DNA from 3 places in the Stenotrophomonas sp. 86156_Sma genome. Region 1 is predicted to be linked to each of the others. Evidence: predicted binding sites of a transcription regulator. Region 1 holds the regulator's gene; each other region holds the start of a gene.
The links. The regulator FliA, encoded in region 1, starts transcription of late flagellar genes. The targets are predictions, from matches to a motif close to TAAAGTTTNNCNNNCNNNGGCCGATAA.

Region 1 (7,111 bases):
GCCGGTTTGCTGACGCGTGAAGAAGCCAAGCTGCGCCGCGAGGAAGTCCGCGAGGAAGCCGATTTCTACGGCGCGATGGACGGTGCCAGCAAGTTCATCCGTGGTGATGCCATTGCCGGCATCCTGATCCTGTTCATCAACATGCTCGGCGGCCTGGCCGTAGGCGTGCTGCAGCATGGCATGCCGTTCGGCGATGCCGCTGCCACCTACACCCTGCTGTCGATTGGTGATGGCCTGGTGGCGCAGCTGCCGGCGCTGCTGGTCTCCAGCGCCGTGGCCATGCTGGTCACCCGCGCCTCGCGTTCGCAGGACATGGCCCAGGCCATGACCGGCCAGGTGTTCGGGCAGTACCGTGCGCTGGCGATCACCGCCGGCATCATCGGCGTGGTCGGCCTGGTGCCGGGCATGCCCAACGTCGCTTTCCTGACACTGTCCGCGATCCTCGGCTTCATCGCCTGGAAGGTCTACCGCAAGGGCAAGGCCGCGGCCACCGATCCGGCAGCCGCAGGCAATGACGCTGCCGCGCTCAACGCACTCGGCCGCCCGGCCGCGCCGGCTCCGACTGCCGAACTGAGCTGGGACGAACTGCGCCCGGTCGATCCGCTGGGCCTGGAGGTCGGCTACCGGCTGATTCCGCTGGTGGACAGCAGCCAGGGCGGCGAACTGATGGCACGCATCAAGGGCGTGCGGCGCAAGCTGACCCAGGACGTCGGCTTCCTGATCCCGTCGGTGCACATCCGCGACAACCTGGAACTGCCGGCCAACGGCTACCGCGTGCTGGTGCACGGCGTACCGGTGGCCACCGCCGAGATCCACCCCGACCGCGAACTGGCCCTGGACCCGGGCAGCGCGCTCGGCGCGCTGGAAGGCATCGCCGGCAAGGACCCCGCATTCGGCCTGGATGCCACCTGGATCCAACCGCACCAGCGTGCCCAGGCTGAAACGCTGGGCTATACCGTGGTCGATCCAGCCACCGTGGTGGCCACCCACCTCTCGCACCTCATCCGCGAACACGCGCCGGAACTGCTCGGCCACGAAGAAGTGCAGCACCTGCTGGCCAACCTGGCCAAGAGCGCACCCAAGCTCGTCGAAGATCTGACGCCGAAGGCACTGCCGTTGTCGGCGGTGGTACGCGTGCTGCAGAACCTGCTGATCGAGCGCATTCCGATCCGCCAGTTGCGCAAGATCGCTGAATCACTGGTCGAACACGCGCCCAACAGCCAGGACCCGGCCGTGCTGACTGCCGCCGTGCGCACCGCACTGGGTCGTTTCATCGTGCAGGAGATCGCCGGAATGTCGGCGGAGCTGCCGGTGTTCACGCTCAACCCACAATTGGAACGTGTCTTGCAGGAGTCCACGCAGGGCAACGGCGCCGCGCTGGAACCCGGACTCGCTGAGCGACTGCACCAGAGCCTGGCCGAATGTGTCAGCAAGCAGGAAGCCCGCAACGAGCCCGCGGTCGTGCTGGTACCTGGCCCGGTGCGTGCCGCGCTGGCCCGCCTGGTCCGCCACAGCGTTCCGTCGCTGTCGGTCCTGGCCTACAGCGAGGTGCCGGAGGACAAGCGCCTGAAGCTGGTCGGAACGATCAGCTGACGCCGCCCTCCGATGCGCCAGAAAACAGACACCACTTTCGAACCAACGCAACAGACAGATACCAAGGGGAACCCGCACCGTGCAGACCACCGACCACCCGAGTTCTCCGACCGCCACCCCGCCGTCTTCGTCCCGTGACCACAGCATGAAAATCAAACGATTCGTCGCCGCCGACATGCGCTCGGCCATGAACCTGGTGCGCAAGGAACATGGTCCTGACGCCGTGATCCTGTCCAACCGCCGGATCGAGGAAGGCATCGAGATCGTCGCCGCCGCCAACTACGACGAGAGCGCCGTGCAGCGTGCACTGGAAGCCTCGCGTCGTGACATCGCTCCGCCGCCGGCGCCGAAGCCGCGCACCGCCGCCGACGCGGTGATCGCCGCGGTCACCCGCCGCCGCAGCAATACCCCGGCACCGGAACCGGTCGCCGCAACCACCTCGGCCGTGGCTGCCCTCGCCCGCGCTGCGGTCGGCGCCACCGGCCGCACCCTGGACAGCGCCGACGAGATCGTGCCGACCCGCGGCAGCACCGGCTTCGCCGCCACCCTGGCACGCGCCGCCGTCAACGAACCGGCGCTGCCGGATCAGATCTTCGCTCCGTTCGCCGAAGCCATCGTCGCACCGGCGCCCAGCACCGCCGCACCGGCCAACCGCGCCCGCTTCCAGATCGACCCGCCGCACGAGACGCATCACGAAAGCGCGGCGTCGGCCGTGCAGCCGCCGCCGCTGCCGACCGCTGCCGTGACCGAAGCGCAGCCCGGGATCGTCGCCAGCGAACCGGCACCGGTCGAAGCCAGCGACGAAACCGGCGCTGCCCCCGTGCTGGCCCCAGCCCCGGCACTGACCCTGGTGGCCCAGGACGACGCCGAGATCCGCCAGCTGCGCCAGGAAGTGGCCGGCATGCGCCATGTGATCGAGCGCGAGATGAACCGCTTCACCGACGAGCGCCTGCGCGGCTGCCCGGTGCGCGCCACCGCGCTGGACCTGATGGACGAGTATGGCTTCGATGCCGGCCTGGCCCGCGACGTGGCCATGCAGATCCCGCTGGAGACCGAAGCCCACCGTGGCCGTGGCCTGATGCTGGGGCTGATCTCGCGCAAGCTGCCGATCGCCCCGGTCGACCCGCTGGAAGAAGGCGGCGTGATCGCCCTGGTCGGCCCGACCGGCGCTGGCAAGACCACCACCATCGCCAAGCTGGCCTCGCGCTTCGCCGAGAAGCACGCGCCGCGTGACGTGGCCCTGGTCACCACCGACACCACCCGCATCGGTGCCCGCGAGCAGCTGTACGGCTACGGCCGCCAGCTCGGCATCGCCGTGCACGAGGCCAACAGCGGCACCGACCTGGACCAGCTGCTGGAACGCCTGAAGGACTACAAGCTGGTGCTGATCGACACCGCCGGCCTGGGCCCGCGCGACCGCGCCCTGGCCGCCCAGCTGCAGTGGCTGCGTGCCGCCCGCCAGGTCCGCACCCTGCTGGTGCTGCCGGCCAACACCAGCTTCGGCGACATGGACGAGGTGGTCCGCCGCTTCGGCGCGGCCAACCTGCAGGGCCTGGTACTGAGCAAGCTGGACGAGACCGGCCGCTTCGGCAACGCCCTGTCGGTGGCCGTGGATCATGCCTTGCCGATCACCTGGGTGACCGATGGCCAGGACGTCCCGGAGGACCTGCACCGGGCCAGTGCAGCCAATCTTGTACTTCGCCTTGAAGATTTGCGCCGCGCGGCCGATATGCCCTGCAACCCGGAGTTGAACCATGCCGTCGCGTGAGTACGCCAAGCTGACCAAGACCTTCCCGCTGTCGGCCACCCGCAGCGAGCCGCTCGGCCCTGTGCGCACCATTGCGGTCACTGGCGGCAAGGGCGGCGTGGGCAAGACGAATGTGTCGGCCAACCTGGCCGTGGCACTGGCTGGCATGGGCAAGCGCACGCTGCTGCTGGACGCCGACCTCGGCCTGGCCAACATCGACGTGATCCTGGGGCTGAACCCCACCTTTACGCTGGCCGACTTGGTCGCCGGCCGCTGCACGCTGGATGACGTCATCGTCGAAGGCCCGAACGGCGTGCTGGTGGTCCCGGCCGCATCCGGCCGCCGCCACATGGCCGAGCTGGCCCCGGCCGAGCACGTTGGCCTGGTCAACGTGTTCTCCGAACTGGAGCGCGAGCTGGACATCATGGTGGTGGACACTGCCGCGGGCATCACCGATGGCGTGCTGACCTTCTGCCAGGCCGCACAGGACACCGTGGTGGTGGTCTGTGACGAGCCGGCCTCGATCACCGACGCCTACGCACTGATCAAGGTGCTGTCGCGCGAGCGCGGCGTGGACCGCATCCAGGTGGTGGCCAACATGGTGCGCGACCCGAACGAGGGCCGCGTGCTGTACGAAAAGCTGACCCGCGTCTGCGAGAAGTTCCTTGCCGATGTCTCGCTGAACTACCTCGGCTGCGTGCCGCAGGATGACTGGCTGCGCCTGTCGGTGCAGCGCCAGCAGCCGGTGGTGAAGGCCTATCCGTCCAGCCCGGCGGCGCTGGCGATCACCGAGATCGCGCGCCGTACCGCGCGCTGGCAGGCGCCGACCGAACCGCGTGGCGGCGTCGAGTTCTTCCTCGAACGCATCCTCAAGCAGCGTGGGGTGACGGCATGAAAGGCGCAGCCCAGTACAGGGAAGTGCAGCGCTCGGCGGCGAACGAAGTCATCGCCCAGCATTCGGACCTGGTGCGGCGCATCGCCCACCACCTGGCCGCGCGCCTGCCGGCCAGCGTCGAGGTCGACGACCTGATCCAGGCCGGCATGATGGGACTGATCGAAGCCTCGCGCAGCTATGACGCCGACCAGGGTGCTTCTTTCGAGACCTACGCCTCGATCCGCATCCGTGGTTCGATGATCGACGAGATCCGCCGTGGTGACTGGGTCCCGCGTTCGGTGCACCGCCGTGCACGTGATGCCGCCGCCACCATCCGCCGCCTGGAACAGAGCAGTGGCCGTGCCGCCAGCGCCACTGAAGTGGCCGCCGCGATGGAGATGCCGCTGCCCGAGTACCTGCGGCTGATGGAAGACGCTGCACGTGGCCAGGTGCTGAGCCTGGAATCGCGCATCGAGGACCAGGGCGAGCTGGACACCGTCGCCCAGGGCGGGCCGACACCGCAGCAGGTACTGGAGCGCGGCGAGTTCGGTCGCGAGCTGGGCAAGGCCATCGGCCACCTGCCCGAGCGCGAACAACTGGTGCTCTCGCTGTACTACGAGCAGGAACTGAACCTGAAGGAGATCGGCGCGGTGCTCGGCGTGAGCGAGTCGCGGGTCTGCCAGATCCACGGCCAGGCGGTACTGCGCCTGCGTGGCCGGCTGAAGCTGTTCGAGGCTGCCGACGCAGGCCTCGAAGAATGAACATCCCCGAGGCGGCTGCCCCCGGCCATCCGGAATGAACAACAAAGGAATTCTGCTTTGAACAAGAACATGCGCATCCTGATCGTCGACGACTTCTCGACCATGCGTCGAATCGTCAAGAACCTGCTGGGCGATCTGGGCTTCACCAATACCGCCGAAGCCGAGGACGGGCATGCCGCGCTGTCGCTGCTGCAGAGCCAGCCGTTCGATTTCGTGGTCACCGACTGGAACATGCCGGTGATGACCGGCATCGAGCTGCTCAAGGCCATCCGTGCCGATGCCAAGCTGAAGACCCTGCCGGTGCTGATGGTCACGGCAGAAGCCAAGCGCGAGCAGATCATCGAAGCTGCCCAGAGCGGCGTGAACGGCTACATCATCAAGCCGTTCACCGCGCAGACGCTGGAAGAGAAGCTCGGCAAGATCTTCGAACGCCTGGCGGCCAGCGCCTGATGGATACCACGGTCGACAAGAACGCCCTCGCCCTGCGCCTGCAGGAGGCCCTGGACGCGCTCGAATCCGGTGACGAGGCCGCCTGGCGGCAGCGCATCGACGGGCTGGTCGCGCTGCGCACGCAGCCGATGATGAGCGGCCTCTCGCGGCTGGCCCGCGAGCTGGGACAGGCGCTGGGCGAACTGCCGACCGTGCCGAGCGAAGCCGGCGAACTGGACGACGCCTGCGCGCGACTGGACCACGTGGTGGCGATGACCGAACAGGCGACGCACCGCACCCTGGACCTGGCCGAGGAATGCCGCAGCCTGACCGAACAGCTGCGCGCCGAAGGCCTGCAGCCGGGCCAGGACGCGCAGCTCGAGCGCATCCGCCACAACCTGACCGAGATCGCCCTGACCCAGAGCTACCAGGACCTGACCGGGCAGATCATCCGTCGCGTGGTCGGCATCGTCCGCCGCGTGCACGAAGGCTTCGGCGCGCTCGGCCTGCCGCCGGAACAGCATCGCACCGACCCGGAACTGGCCGGGCCGGCACTGAAGGGACTGGACCGCCACGCGGTCTCGCAGAACGACGCCGACGACCTGTTGTCGGATCTGGGGCTGTAAGCATGAGCGCGGTATCCGACGACATCACTGCCGATTTCATCATCGAGGCGCAGGAGATCCTGGATCGCCTCGGCGAACAGCTGGTGTCGCTGGAGCAGGCACCGCAGGACAGCGACCAGCTCAACGCGGTGTTCCGCGGCTACCACACGCTCAAGGGCGGCGCCGGCTTCCTCGGCGTCACCGCCATGGTCGAGCTGTGCCATGCCGCTGAAGAGGCGCTGGGCGCCGCACGTGCCGGCCAGGCCGTGCTGCAGGCCCACCACTTCGACGCGGCCCAGCAATCGCTGGACTACCTGCAGTCGATGCTGGACGCGGTTTCCTCCGGCACCGAGCCGGGCTATGCGCCGCCGGACCTGATCGCACAGTTCGACGTGCACGGCGGTGCCGTGGTTGCACCCGCCGCCGCCGCAGCACCCACCGCGGGTGGCAGCGACCTGATCACCGACGACGAATTCGAGGCTCTGCTCGACCAGCTGCATGGTGGCAACGCGCCGACCGCGGTCGCGCCAGCGAAGAAGGCCGACGACGGACTGATCAGCGAAGACGAGTTCGAAGCCCTGCTCGACCAGCTGCACGGTGGCGCGGCACCGGGCACCAAGCCTGCGGCCGTGGTGGCACCGGCACCGATCGCAGCGCCGCGCCCGGTCGCCGCACCGGCACCGGCGGCGAAGCCGGCCGCCAAGCCGCTGGCCGAGGCCGAACATACCGTGCGCGTGGACACCAAGCGCCTGGACGCGATCGTCAACCTGATCGGCGAACTGGTGCTGTCACGCAATCGGCTCAAGACCCTGCGTGCACGCCTGCGCGATGAAGAGCTGGACCGCGCCGTGTCCACTCTGGATATCGCCACCGCCCGCCTGCAGTCGGCAGTGATGCGCACCCGCATGCAGCCGGTGGGCAAGGTGTTCTCGCGCTTCCCCAAGGTTGCCCGCGACGTCGCCCGCTCGCTGAAGAAGGAAGTGGACCTGGAACTGATCGGCGCCGAGACCGAGCTCGACCGCAACCTGGTCGAAGCGCTGGCCGACCCGCTGGTGCACCTGGTCCGCAACGCCATCGACCATGGCGTGGAAATGCCCGACCT
Region 2 (7,111 bases), 1.3 Mb from region 1:
TCGGCGGGGCTGGCGGCGGGCTACAGGGGCGACACCTTACCCTGTCCCGTGCCCACGGGGATAGGCACAGCGCAGCAGGCGGCTCAGGCCAGCGCCGGCTCGCCGACGTTCCCACCGATACGGGCACGATAGGCACGCGGCGAGAAACCGGTTTCAGCCTTGAACTTGCGGGTGAAGGCGCTCTGGTCGCTGAAACCACAGGCCTGGCCGATGCAGGCGATGCTGTCGTCGCCATGCAGCAGGTGCATGGCCATCTGGATCCGCAGCCGGGTCAGCACCTGCTGCGGGGTCATCTGGAACACCTTGCGGAAGCTGCGCTCCAGCTTGGACAGCGAGAAACCGGTGATGTCCAGCAGGGTCTGCATGCGCACGTTATCGGCGTAGTGCGCGTTGAGGTGGGCCAGCGCCAGCCGCAGCTGCTCGTACTGGGTGCCGAGGCTGTCCTTCTGGCCGAGGTCGCGGGATATGCCGATCAGGCCCTCGATGGCCCCATCGACCACCAGCGGGCGCTTGCAGGTCAGGCACCAGCCCGGTTCGCGGTTGGCGAACAGGTGCAGCTCCATCAGGTTCTCGATCACCTCACCGGACAGCACGCGGGCGTCCTGGTCGACGTAGTCCGCACTGAGGCCGGTCGGGTAGATCTCGGCCGCGGTACGCCCGATCACGTCCTTGCGCGCGCGCAGCCCCAGCCGCCGCAGCATGGTCTGGTTGACGTGGGTGTAACGCCCCTGAAGGTCCTTGATGAAGAACAGCACATCCGGGATGGCGTCGAACAGGGCTTCGATGTCGGCGGGCTCGACTCGCATGCCACAAGCATAGCCGAGGCCCCTTGCCGGTGCGATCACCCTTGCGGGACTTGCGCTTAACGCCGCCAGGCCCACCGTGGGGCCAGCCCCCACCGGAGAACCGGCCATGCCCCGCGGTGACAAGTCCGCCTATACCGAAAAGCAGAAGCGCCAGGCCGAGCACATCGAAGAGAGCGAGCGCGAGCGCGGTGCCAGCGAAAGCACCGCAGAGCGCATAGCATGGGCCACTGTGAACAAGCAGGACGGCGGCGGCAAGCGCAGTGGCAGTGGGCGCAAGGTGGCAAAGAAGGTCACCACCAGGAAGGTGGCTGCCAAGAAGACTGCTACGAAGAAGGCGCCGGCCCGCAAGACGGCCACGAAGAAGGCAACAAAGAAGACGGTGGCGAAGAAGGCCACCACCCCTGCATCGCGTAGTGCTGCCGCGAAGAAAGCGGCGAAGACCCGTGCGGCGAGGAAGACCGCGCGAAAGGTGGCGGCGAAGAAGGCGGCACGTACCCGCGCCAGCAGCTGAGCCCGTCAATCGGGATTGACGCCCGCAGATCAGCCATACTTCTCCAAGCCGCTGGACGCGGCAAAGAGGAATCATCCATGAATGTCCAATGCTCCACAGCTTTGGCAGCCCTGCTATCGATGGCACCCGCTGCGCATGCGTTCACCGCCTCTGACCCACCCCACGAATCCCGTCAGGCTGCGACCGCGACTGCGGACGCCGATATTGCGCGGATCGAATCTCTCGGCCGGTCATTGTTCGAACATGATCTTGCCGCCGAACGCGCAACCGACGCACTCGTAGCGAAGGGAATGCGCAAGGATGACCGCGTTGCTGGATGGGTCACCGAACAACGCGACAACCGCTATGTCGTCAGTATCCTCGGAGGTGACAGTAGCGTGCTGTATCGGGTAGTCACCGACGACAAGGGAACGCTTGCCGGTCCTGTACAGACCCTGTCGCCACCCGAGCCACTATCGCCTTATGAGGCCGGCGCGGCAGCTGCGCGTGCACTGGCATTGAGCAGCAAGTTTCAAGCGTGCTCGAAGAACTACAACACGGTCGTGCTACCGAACGTGGACGGCACGGCAAATGCCTGGAGTGTCTACCTGCTTCCCGGCACATTCGATCCTGCAGCGGTGCCTCTGGGGGGAAGCCATCGCGTGGAAATCGCGGATGAAAAGATCACTTCCAGCCGGCCTTACACCCTCTCCTGCATCACGCTGCAGCGTCCACCGCGGAAGGGTGCCATGATGGTGACCCACCTACTCGATCCAACGCCGACCGAGGTCCACGTTTACTGGAGTCTCTGGGCACGCGCGCCACTGTTCGTGAGTACGGCCAAGGACGTGATCTGGAAGATTGAGAACGGACATATCAGCAAAGTCGTGGACTGACATCCGGTCACACCATGGACGCCCATGGTGTGACCGGCACCACAACGCTTACCGCGCAGCAGCTCAGGCTGCGCGACGCGGCACAACCGAAGCTGTGTCGCCTTCCACCTTGAACACCGACACCGACGTGGTCAATGCATGCGCCTGTTCCTCCAGCGCGCGGCTGGCGGCAGTGGCTTCTTCCACCAGCGCGGCGTTCTGCTGGGTCACCTGGTCCATCTGCACCACCACCTGGTTGACCTGCTCGATACCGGCGGCCTGTTCCTTGCTGGCCGCAGCGATATCGCTCATCAGCTGGGTCGTGCGCGAACTTGCCTGTGCCACGCGCGCGATCGCGGCTTCGGATTCAACGGTCACTGCCAGGCCACTCTTCACCTTGGCAGCGGCGTCTTCGATCAGCTCCTTGATCTCCTTGGCGGCGACACCGGCACGCTGCGCGAGCGTGCGCACTTCACTGGCGACCACGGCGAATCCACGGCCCTGCTCACCTGCACGCGCCGCTTCCACCGCAGCATTCAGCGCCAGGATGTTGGTCTGGAACGCAATGCCGTCGATCACCGTGGAGATTTCCGAGATGCGTGCCGAGGACTGGTCGATCTCACCCATGACCGAGGCCATCTGTGCCATCGCCTGCTCGGTCTCGCGCACGGCGGCACCGGCCGCATGCGCTTCACTGTCGGCCTGACGCGCCAGCTCGGCGTTCTGGCGCACGGTGGAGGTCAGTTCCTCCATCGATGCGGCCGCTTCTTCCAGATTGGCTGCCTGCTGCTCGGTACGGCGCGACAGGTCGTTGTTGCCGGCGGCCAGTTCCTGCGCCGCGTTGTTGATGCTGTCGGCAGCCACCTGGATGCCACGCACGATGCCGGTCAGCTGTGCGGTGGTGGTGTTGGCGTCGTCACGCATGCGTGCGAACACGCCGTCGTACTCGCCATCCATGCGTGCGGTCAGGTCGCCGTGCGAGATCGCGCGCAGCACGTCGGAAACATCGGCGATGCTGGCCTGTGAACTGGCCATCATGCCGTTGAGGTGCTCGACCATCGCCTTGAACTGGAACTGGAACGCAGCGGCATCACCACGCATGCTGAAATCACCAGCGCGTGCGGCGCGGGCCAGTTCATCGATCTGCGCGTTGATCGCCATCAGGCTCTGCTTCACCGCGGCCAACGTACGGGTCAGCGTGCCCTTCTCGCCGGGGTAGTCGGGCAGGTCGCGGCTGAGGTCGCCGATGGCGTAGCGCTGCATCACTTCGGCCATCAGCAGCTCCACCTGCACGTGCGATTCGACCAGGCTGTTGGTGGCCTGCACCATGCGGCCGAAGTCACCGGGGAACGCCGTGGCGTCCATGCGATAGCGGATCGCGCCCGCCTCATGCTGCTCAGCCATCTGCAGCTGTGCGCCGATCGCCGCCTGCACGCTCTGCCGGACGCTGGCCATCGCCTCGCCCAGCTGAGTCAGTTCGTCACGGCCGCCAAGGCGGAACTCCTGGTCCAATTGTCCCTTGGACAGGCGCTCGGCCAGGTTCACCGCGCGGGCCAGCGGACCGGTCAGGCTGCGGCCGATCATCACCGAGGCACCAATGCCCACCAGCAGCGCGACGCCGCCCAGCACCAGCAGCTGCAGCAGGCTGCGCTCACCCAGGCGGATCGCCTCGGCGGCGGCATCACGGCTTTCCTTCTCTTCGAAGTCCACGCCATCGGACAGCGCCTTGTTCCAGCCGTTTGCCGCTTCCTGCACCGGGCCCAGGGTCAGCGCCACGGCGCCCGGGTAGTCGCCCTGCTCCATCAGTTCGCTGGTCTGCTTGTTGAGCGGGCGCGCAATGGCACGCTTGGCGGCGATGGTTTCGGCAATGGCCTTGCCGTCGGCGTCGCTGGGCAGCGCCTGATAGGCGGTCCAGCTGGCCTCGTAGCGCTTCACCAGATCGGCGATGCGCTGCTCGTCGTGGCCACGGTCGTCGCCCTGGCGGATCAGCATCTCGCGACGCACCACCATCATCTGGTTGTTGGCATCGAGCATCTGCGACAACAGGCGCACCTTGGCTACGCTGACGTCGACCACCTGCTGCATCGCGCGCTTCTGCACGACACTGGCGGTGGCGCCGGTGGCCACCACGGCGGCAACCAGCAGCAGCAACAGGCCAAAGCCCAGCCCAAGACGCCAGGCAACCCTGACGTTCCTCAAGTAGTTCATGGGGGTATCCAAAACGGGGGGATGCGCCCTTATCGGCGGCCCGGCAGGCAATCTTGATCGCCATCCGTCGACGGCGTCGGCCACCGTTCACCTTGGTGAGCCCCCGGCGCAGCAGCACCTGCGCGCTGGACACAGCTGCAATACCCATGGCTGCTCATGCGGGCATCAGATCCCTTTCACGGTGGCTCGGCGGCGGCTGCGGGCAAGGTGGTGGCGTGACCTGCTGGAGATCCCAATGCCCTTGCCCGTGTCCCGATCCACCCTGCTCGCTCTCTCGCTGCTGGCGTCGCCAGCCTTCGCGCAGGCGACGCCGCCCGAACTACCTGCCCCCATTGCCGAGAAAGCCGGGCCGGATGTGGCACCCCACTCCGCCCTGCACGCCCAGGTGCTGCTGGATCGCGCGAATTTCTCCCCTGGCCAGATCGATGGCGAAGTGGGCAGCAACCAGCGACGCGCGGTGTCGGGTTTCCAGGCAGCGCATGGGCTGGACGTAACGGGTGAACTGGACGACACCACCTGGAAGGCCCTGCAGGCCGATACCGTTGGGCCGTTGGCCAGCTACACGCTGACTGCTGAGGATGTCGCCGGTCCGTTCCAGGCCACTCCGAAAGGGCCCGCCGCCCAGGCCAAGCTCACATCGCTGGGCTACGGCAGTGTGGAAGAAGCCCTCGGCGAGCGCTTCCATGCCTCCCCTGAGCTGATGAAAGTGCTCAATCCCGGCGTGGACCTGACCAAGGCTGGCAGCCGCATCCAGGTACCCAACATCGCACTGGCCGCATTGCCGAAGGCGGCGAAGATCGTGGTCGACAAATCCGATTCCACGCTGCAGCTGCTGGATGCGCAGGGCAAGGTGATCGCACAGGTGCCGGTGTCGTCGGGTAGCCAGCACGACCCGTTACCGATCGGCGAATGGAAGATCCTGGGCGTTTACCGCGACCCGCCGTTCCACTACAACCCGAAACTGTTCTGGGATGCCCGCAGGGGCGAAAAGAAGGCCACCCTGCCACCGGGCCCGAACAATCCGGTCGGGCGGGTCTGGATCGATCTGTCCAAGCCGCATTACGGCCTGCATGGCACGCCCGAACCCGGCCATGTGGGCAAGACCGAATCGCATGGCTGCGTGCGCATGACCAACTGGGATGCGCTGCGCGTGGCCGATGCCGTGGATACCTCGGTACCCGTGGTGATGCAGGAGTGAGCCGATGCGCCTTTCGCAACTGATCGTGCTGGGCGTTCTGCTGGGGCTGGGTGCAGGCTGGTGGCTGCACCGCGATGCGGGTGATCCGGTACCCGCCCCGCTGCCGCAAGCGCAATCGGCACTGGCAGCGGCGCCGGCGAAGGAATCTGTAGCGACACCCGCAACAGCCCCACCCGCCAACACCGCGCCGTCGGCCGCGCAGACTGCGGATGCACCATCCGGTCTGCTGCTGCCGGTGCAGGGTATCCATGCGTCCCAGCTGCGCGATACGTTCACCGATGCACGCAGCGAGGGCCGCGTACACGATGCCATCGACATCATGGCCGATACCGGTACGCCGGTGCTGGCGGTGGCCGATGGAACGGTTGAAAAACTGTTCGACAGCGAGCGCGGCGGCTTGACGATTTACCAGTTCGAGCCCAGCGGGCGCTGGTGCTACTACTACGCGCATCTGCAGCGCTACGCCGATGGCCTGGCGGAGAAGCAGGTGATCAAGCGCGGAGAGGTGATCGGTTACGTGGGCAGCACCGGTAACGCCAGCGCCGAGGCCCCGCACCTGCACTTTGAAGTGCACGTGCTGGGCCCGGAAAAACAGTGGTGGAAGGGAGAGTCGATCAATCCGTATCCGCTGTTGAAACAGGCGGCATCGACGCCCGACGCTGCCAGCGCCGCAAGGTGATGGTGAATACCACCAGCGCAGCGCCCGGAATCAGCAGGAACAACGCCGCCACCTTCCAGAAGAAGAACGGCCACAGCCACGCGTAGTCCAGGTCGGTCAGCTTCAGCACGTCCATCGGTGGTAGCAGTTCCACCGAGGCCACGCGCCCCGCCAGCGCGGGCTCGACCTCCAGAACGGTCACCCGCAGCCACGAACGCCCGCGCGGCAGCGCATCCCCCCGGCCATAACCGAAATACGAGGCGGCAAATCCAGCAGGTTCAACCGACTCGAGCGCGCGGGTGATGCCGGAACCCGGCACGCCCGAACGCGTTTCGGCGCGGAAGTCGGTCTGATCTGTCGGGGTTTCCACGCGCAGGCGCACTTCAGGATCGATCGTCGTGGAAGTACCGTCATCCGCGTAACGCAGGCGCAGCCGCAGTTGGTCATCGATGAAGCGGTAGACCGTGACCTCGGCCGTCGCACCCGGGCTCAGCACCAGAGGCAGCACCTGCGTGCGTGAGGCCATGTGGTTGGCGATCGCTCCCAGCACCAGCACCGCGCAGGCAAGCGCCCACAGGCTCCACAGCACCCACAGGGTGATCCGCACCACCGTTACGCCCTTCACGCTGACATCCGGGTCATCACGTCATTTCCCTGCTGGCCGTGCCGACACAGTAACGAAAAAGCCCCGCTTTCGCGGGGCTCTTCCTGTCACCTACGCCGGGCAGCGCCCGGCGCTACCTCAGGCGAACGGATCCTGCAGGACCATGGTGTGGTCGCGGTCCGGGCCGGTGGAGACGATGCTGATCGGGCAACCGGCCAGCTCTTCCAGCGAACGCAGGTAGGCACGTGCGGCCGGTGGCAGGTCGTCCCAGT
Region 3 (7,111 bases), 2.4 Mb from region 1:
TACGTCCGGCCTGGCTGGCGTTGAAGCCAGCGGGAACAAGAACTTCCATGCCCCACGGCTCGCCACTGCGCCAGCCGGCACGCTTGAGGTAGTTGGCAGTGGAGGCCAGCGCATCGGGAATGCTGCCGACCAGATCGCGGCGGCCATCGCCATCACCGTCCACGGCGATGCGTGCGTAGGTGCTGGGCATGAACTGCGTATGCCCGAAGGCACCGGCCCAGGAACCGGTGAGGCCCTGTGCCTGCAGGTCGCCGCGGTCGATCAGCTTGAGCAGTGCCAGCAATTCACCGCGGAAGAAGGGTTGGCGACGGCCGGCGCAGGACAGCGTGGCCAGTGACTGCAGCAGGGGGCGCTTGCCGAACACGCGGCCGTAGTCGCTCTCCACGCCCCAGACCGCGACGATGGTGGCCGGATCGACGCCGTACTGCGCCGACACTCGATCGAGCAGGTCGCGATGCTGCTGCAGCATGGCGCGACCATCAGCCACGCGCTGGCGATCGACCAGCGCGGCCAGGTAGTCCCAGATCGGCGTGGTGAATTCCGGCTGCGCGTCGAGCAGGCCGAGCACGCTGGGGTCCGGGGTGAGGCCGGCGGTGATTTCGTTGAAGCGCTCGGCGCTGATGCCCTGGCTGGCGGCCGTGGCCTGCAGGCCCGTCAGGCAGCGGCTGAAGGCCGGATCGACGCTGGCATCCGGTGCTGCAGGCAGCGCGGGGGGCGAGGCGAGAGCGGCCGCCAGGCCGAGGGTGGTCAGAATGGGCATGGCGTCCTCCGTGTTGCCGTTGCACGGCCATCTTAGGGGTAGCGGTGCTGCAGAACCTGAAGGGGTACCGGCTGGCCGGCCGCCCTAGATGGCACGCAGCAGGCGCATGCCGTAGGCGGGACTGTCGGCATTCCCGCGCTGCGTGACCTGCAGGCCCGCCTGCTGCAGCAGCGCCTCGAAGCTGTCGTCGGTGTACTTGTGGCTGTACTCCACACGGATCGGTTCGTCCGCGGCGAAGTGGAAGGTGCGGCCGTCCAGATGCACATCCTGCGCCCAGCGGCTGACCAGATCGGTTTCGATGCGCAGCCGCGCGGTGCTGTAGCAGGCACGGTGGTGGAAGCCGTCGAGGTCGAAGTCGCTGCCGATCTCGCGATTGAGCCGGGCCAGCAGGTTGAGAGTGAACGCGGCGGTGACGCCCTGCGCGTCGTTGTAGGCCGCTTCGATCAGCGCCGGGTCCTTGTGCAGATCGATGCCGACCAGGGCCAGGCCGTCGCGGCCCATCGTCTGGCGCATCGCCCGCAGCAGTGCGACCGCGTCTTCGCCTTCAAAGTTGCCCAGCGTGGAACCGGGGAAGAACAGCAGCCGTCGCGCGGGTTCGCGCTCGGGCATGGGAACGGCGACGGGGCGGGTGAAGTCGGCACAGACCGGCAGCATCTCCACCTCCGGCAACGCCGGCGCCAGATGATCGATGCTGGACAGCAGCGCGGCCCGCGAGATTTCAATCGGCGTATAGGCCACCGGGTCGTGAAGTGCGGCCAGCAGCAGCGCGGTCTTGCGTCCGCTGCCGCTGCCCAGCTCCACCACGTGCAGACGCGGGCCAACGCTGCGGGCGATGTCCGGCAGCACACGCTTCAGCAGGGCCAGCTCGGTGCGCGTGGGGTAGTACTCGGGGGTCTGCGTTATCTGCTCGAACAGGCGCGAGCCACGCGCATCGTAGAAGTACTTGGACGGCAGCTGGCGCGGCATACGTGAGAGTCCGGCCACTACGTCGGAGAGGATCTGCTGCCGCCCGGGGGTGAGATCGGTCAATGCCTGCAGCGCGTCATGCACGGTGCTCATGTGAGGTCCCTGGCCAGGCGCAGCCCGGAGAACTGCCAGCGCGCCGGCGGCATGAAGAAGTTGCGGTAGCTGGCGCGCACATGGCCGCGGGGTGTCGCGCAGCTGCCGCCACGCAGCACCCACTGCCCGCACATGAACTTGCCGTTGTACTCACCGAGGTTGCCGGCGAAGGGACGGAAGCCCGGATAGGCGCCATACGCGCTGTGGGTCCACTCCCAGACATCGCCGAACAGCTGCCGTATTCCACTGCCCTGCGCTGCCAGCGGGTGCAGCCGGTCGTCATCGGCGAAATGTCCGCGCAGCGGCTGCGACGCAGCGGCGGCTTCCCATTCGTACTCGCTGGGCAGGCGCGCGCCGGCCCAGCGGGCGCAGGCATCAGCCTCGTAGTAGCTGAGGTGGCAGACCGGCGCGTGCGGATCCAGCTCACGCCAACCGCCGAGGGTGTATTCGCGCTGCAAGGCGTCATCCCAGTACAGCGGGTGCTGCCAGCCCTCGGCTTCGCGCAGCGCCCAGCCTTCGCTGAGCCACCAGCGCGGTTCGCGGTAGCCGCCGGCGTCGATGAAGGCCCGATACTCGGCATTGCTGACGGGACGCTCGGCCAATGCGTGCGCGGGGAGCAGCACGCGGTGCGCTGGCGATTCGTTGTCGTAGGCGAACGCGGCCTGCTGCGGCCAGGCTGCAGCACCGACGGTGACGATGCGCTCGGGTGATTCGATCCAGCCCTGCGCACTGGCAGCGCTGGTGGCAGGCTGCAGGTCCTCGCGGTAGGCGGGCTGCAATGGGTTGCACCAGAACGCATGCTTGATGTCGGTGAGCAGCAGTTCCTGGTGCTGCTGCTCGTGCTGCAGGCCCAGCTGCAGATGTTGCAGTGCCTGTTCATCGAGATCGCCCGCCGCCAACCGCGATTGCACCTGCGCATCGACCTGCTGGCGGTAGTCGCGCACCTGCTGCAGCGACGGGCGCGACAGCAACCCGCGCTGTGGCCGCGCATGCGCCGGACCGATGCTCTTGTAGTAACTGTTGAACAGGTAGTCCCAGGCCGGGTCATGCGCTGGCGCGGTGCCGAAACCCGCCAGCACGAAGCGTTCGAAGAACCAGGTGGTGTGAGCCAGGTGCCATTTGCTCGGGCTGGCGTCAGCCATGCTCTGCAGCATGGCGTCCTCGGCGCTGAGCGGCGCGGCCAGCTGCAGGCTGCGCGTCCGTACATGGGCGAACTGGCGGGCGAGATCGTGCTGCGGGGCAGCGACGGCGGCGGGTACGCTGTCCATGTGGGCAGCATCGGCGCTGGGCGGTGAGTGCGACGTCATGGTTCGGCGTCACTTCGTTCACATGGATGAGCCTGCCGCATTCAAGAAGCCACCACGAACGCCGCTAACGGCAATGCTGCGGCCGCGTCGTCACCGCGCTGGAATTCCTGCTTGCCCCTGCATCCGCTCCGCCAGCCTGCGCATTACCTGTTCGTGCTGCCTGCCGTGCTGGTTGCCGTGGTGGTGTGGACCGCATTGGATACCGCAGACGTGGCCAGCCCGGCGCAGCGCATCCTGCCCTGGCTGCTGGCCTGCCTCGGTGCCGGCCTCGCCCTGCTCTACCACCAGGTGCGCACGTTGTGCCTGCTGATGGTTGTGGCGGTGATGTTCGCGCTGCTGCACCAGGACGTCGCTGGCTACCTGCGCAATGGCCATGTCACCACGCTGACACCGCTGCGCTTCCACGCCATCTCGGCCTGGTTGCCGCTGTTGTCTGCCGGCCTTGCGTTGTGGCCGGAGCGCGGACGGCGGCGCCAGGACCTGCTGCTGCGCGGTATTGCCAGCGGCACCGCGGTGATGATCTTCCTGCTGCTAGCCACACAGCAGCCGCGCGGCATGCACGATCTGCTGTCGAACCGTCACTGGGCCTGGATTCCCGCCGACTGGAACGCGCTGGCGCAGCTGCCGGCGCTGCTGTTCCTGCTGGCGACCGCAGCGTTGGGCTGGCAGGCGTGGCGGCATCCTCGGCCACTGCACACGGCGATGCTGCTGGCCCTGCTGTGCCTGTGGTGGATGCTGCCGCGGATCTTCCTGCAGCCGGTGCTGCTGCCGGCGCTGAGCAGCGCCGCCCTGCTGCTGATGCTGGGCGCGATGCTGCAGGAGTCCTTCCACATGGCCTTCCGCGATGAGTTGACCGGCCTGCCGGGGCGACGGGCATTCAACGAGACCCTGCAGCGGGCACGCGGCATCTACAGCATCGCGATGGTGGACGTGGACCACTTCAAGTCATTCAACGACACCCATGGCCACGACACCGGAGACGATGTACTGCGCCTGGTGGCCTCGCGGCTGGCGCGGGTGGGCGACGGTGGCCGTGCATTCCGCTATGGCGGTGAGGAGTTCGCGGTGGTGTTCCTGGACCGCCCTGCGGCGGCCTGCATGGATGCCGTGGAGGCGCTGCGGCAGAGCATCGAGGAGACCCGCATGCAGCTGCGCGACCGCAGCACCCGCAGCCGCGATGACGAAGCCGGCCGCCAGCAGCGCGGACGCGGTGGCAGCGGCCAGGTGGTACAGGTGACAGTGAGCATCGGCCTGGCCGACAGCCATGTGGATCCGCGCCCGATGGCAGTGGTCAAGGCCGCCGACCAGGCCCTGTATGTGGCCAAGGACGGCGGCCGCAACCAGGTGCGCGCGCACGGCGGCCAGCGCGTGCTGGCTGCGCGCAGCGCGTAGGGCTCAGGCCGCGTCGAAGTAGTACCAGCGGCCGTCGATGCGCTGGAAGCGGCTGTGCTCGGTCATCTTGACCGCACTGCCGCCGCCGACGCGATAGCGCGCGGTGAAGCGGACATCGGCGCTGTCAGCACCGGTGACGGTGTGCTCGTGCACGGTCAGGCCCAGCCAATGGGTACGCTGGCCGGGTGCATCATCCAGCGTCAACTCGGCCGGACGCGTGTCCGGATGCCAGCTCTGGCGCAGGTAATCAGCCAGACCGCGCACGTAGGCGCTGTATCGCGAACGCATCAGGCGCTCGGCATCGGGCGCGGCTTCACCGGCGTGGAAACGGCCGCAGCAGGCGGCATAGTCGGCGGGAAGGCCACAGGGACAGGGATCGGCGGGTTTTCGGCTCATGCCGGCATTGTCGCCGGGTTGCAGGGATTGATCCACGCGCGGCACGGGCCAGCTGAAGCAGGACAGGCGTATGCTGTCGCGCCCCCACCTTGATTGATCGCCGTGCTGGAACTGGTTCCCCCTGAGTTGTGGTGGCTGGTGGTGATCGCCTTCATCGCCGGTCTTGTGGATGCCGCCGTGGGTGGCGGTGGCCTGGTTCAGCTGCCCGGCCTGTTCACGGTGCTGCCGCAGCAGACGCCGGCGATGCTGTTCGGTACCAACAAGTTCAGTTCGATGTTCGGTACCGGTGCGGCTGCCTGGCGCTATGCGCGCAACGTGCGCTTCCCGTGGAAGCCGGTGCTGTTCGCGGCCGGCACCGCCTTCATCTTCTCCTTCGCCGGGGCCACTGCGGTGAGCCTGCTGCCCAAGGACGCGGTGCGCCCGCTGGTGCTGGTGCTGCTGATCGCCATGCTGGCCTACACGTTGTGGAAAAAGGACTTCGGTGCGCTGCACCGGCCGCAGGAGATCGGCCGCCGCGAGCTGGTGATCGCGCTGGCGATCGGTGCAGCGATCGGCTTCTACGATGGCTTCTTCGGGCCGGGCACCGGCAGCTTCCTGATCTTCCTGTTCGTGCGCTTCTTCGGCCTGGATTTCCTGCGCGCATCGGCGGCATCGAAGGTGGTGAACCTGGCGACGAATGTTGCGGCGATCTCGTTCTTCGTGCCGACCGGCAACATCCTGTGGTTGTTCGCACTGCCGATGGCGGCGGCCAACATCATCGGATCGGTGGTGGGCACGCGGTTGGCGCTGAAGGGCGGCACGCCGTTCATCCGCAAGCTGTTCGTGGGGCTGGTGGTGGTGCTGATCGCGCGGATGGCGTGGGATACGTTGCGCGGAGCGTGAGTGCGGTTGCCGGCCAGCGGCCGGCACTACCGGGTCATGAACCCCGCCCATGGGTAGTGCCGGCCGCTGGCCGGCATTCCCATTCAATCGGCCGGGTCAGGCCTCCGCTTCTTCCGGTTCGTTGGCCTGCTGGCGGCTGCGCTCGGGCAGCTTCAGGCGCTTGCCTTCTTCGTCGTACTCGATCAGCAGCACGCCGGAGTCGTGGCGGCCGCTGATTTCGACGAAGCAGGCGCCACCGATGAACGGCTCCAGCGTCATCACCGACTTCAGCGGGGTGGCCACCACCATCTGGAAGCCGAAGTTGTCGAAGATGTTCATCGCCAGTGCGGTGAACTCGTTGTCGGCCTTGTCGAAGGCTTCGTCAAGCACGACCGCGGCGTAGCTGGGCAGCTGGCTGTCGGCGCCGCCGAGCTGGTAGCGCAGTGCCGCAGCCAGGCAGGTGGTGGCCAGTTTCTGGCGCTGGCCACCGGACTTGCCGGCACCGCTGCGGTAGATCTCGACCTGCTGGCGCGTTTCCGCATCCAGCTCGACGCCGATGAACTCCACGTGCATGCGCACGTCCAGCACCAGCTCGCGCCAACGCTTGTCCTCGCCTTCCTGCGAACCCAGGCGGTTGACCAGCTGGCGCAGCACGGTGAACTGCGATTCGGCCAGCTCGCGCTGCTCGGTCTGCTGCTGCGACAGCACCTCGCGCAGCTGCAGGTGGAACTCGCCGACTTCCGGCAGGCGGCGGTCGCTCAGTTCGATGGTCAGCAGCGTGCCACGGTTGAACGGCACCTGCTCCAGGCTGGCGTTCACTTCGTCCAGGCGCTGGCCGATCGACTTGCGGGCCTCTGCACTGTGGCGCTGCAGGGCCAGCAGGTTGTTCTTGCTCTGGTTCTGCAGCAGATCGAAGAAGCGCTCTTCGTGCTGCGGCAGGCCGTCGCGCTCCAGGCGTTCGAGGCGGGCGAGGAAGTCTTCGGCCGAGGCCACCGATACGGTGAAGTCGCCCGATTCCTCCGGCCACTGCTGGATGAAGCGACGGAAGCAGCCGATCAGCTGGTTCTCGATGCGGTTGAGGTCCTGCTGCGAGGACGACAGCTGCTCGTTCAGCGCGTTGCTGACCTGGCGCATGTGCGCTTCCAGCGTTTCCAGGCTGAGCGGGCCCTGCTCCTGCAGGCGCTCGGCGAGGCCGGCTTCCTGCTCCTGGGCCAGGCTCGGCAGCACCAGCGCACGGCTCTGCTGGCGGGCGCGGTCGAGGCGATCGCGCTCCTTGACCAGCTGGCCGCGCTCGACGCGGACGTCCTCATAGGTGCGGCGGGACTGCTCGATGTCG

Region 2: ACZK33_RS17305 (methyl-accepting chemotaxis protein) is a predicted target of FliA. The motif match lies at 4,409-4,435, and genes of this name have one in related genera.
Region 3: ACZK33_RS23130 (GGDEF domain-containing protein) is a predicted target of FliA. The motif match lies at 3,168-3,194, and genes of this name have one in related genera.

The regions. Positions count from the first base shown of each region.
Region 1 covers NZ_CM151157.1:2,391,161-2,398,271, reverse strand. The annotation lists gene flhA (flagellar biosynthesis protein FlhA) at 1-1,593, shown strand, start outside; gene flhF (flagellar biosynthesis GTPase FlhF) at 1,739-3,361, shown strand; gene ACZK33_RS11205 (MinD/ParA family ATP-binding protein) at 3,348-4,235, shown strand; gene ACZK33_RS11200 (RNA polymerase sigma factor FliA) at 4,232-4,975, shown strand; gene cheY (chemotaxis response regulator CheY) at 5,033-5,425, shown strand; gene ACZK33_RS11190 (protein phosphatase CheZ) at 5,425-6,030, shown strand; gene ACZK33_RS11185 (chemotaxis protein CheA) at 6,033-7,111, shown strand, end outside.
Region 2 covers NZ_CM151157.1:3,722,872-3,729,982, forward strand. The annotation lists gene ACZK33_RS17285 (amino acid permease) at 1-1, opposite strand, end outside; gene ACZK33_RS17290 (helix-turn-helix transcriptional regulator) at 84-806, opposite strand; gene ACZK33_RS17295 (hypothetical protein) at 913-1,317, shown strand; gene ACZK33_RS17300 (hypothetical protein) at 1,395-2,192, shown strand; gene ACZK33_RS17305 (methyl-accepting chemotaxis protein) at 2,256-4,379, opposite strand; gene ACZK33_RS17310 (L,D-transpeptidase family protein) at 4,615-5,577, shown strand; gene ACZK33_RS17315 (M23 family metallopeptidase) at 5,582-6,256, shown strand; gene ACZK33_RS17320 (hypothetical protein) at 6,192-6,860, opposite strand; gene ACZK33_RS17325 (adenylosuccinate synthase) at 6,978-7,111, opposite strand, start outside.
Region 3 covers NZ_CM151157.1:5,003,324-5,010,434, forward strand. The annotation lists gene ACZK33_RS23115 (lytic murein transglycosylase) at 1-760, opposite strand, end outside; gene egtD (L-histidine N(alpha)-methyltransferase) at 845-1,819, opposite strand; gene egtB (ergothioneine biosynthesis protein EgtB) at 1,816-3,087, opposite strand; gene ACZK33_RS23130 (GGDEF domain-containing protein) at 3,238-4,518, shown strand; gene ACZK33_RS23135 (YchJ family protein) at 4,522-4,914, opposite strand; gene ACZK33_RS23140 (sulfite exporter TauE/SafE family protein) at 5,017-5,796, shown strand; gene ACZK33_RS23145 (ATP-binding protein) at 5,893-7,111, opposite strand, start outside.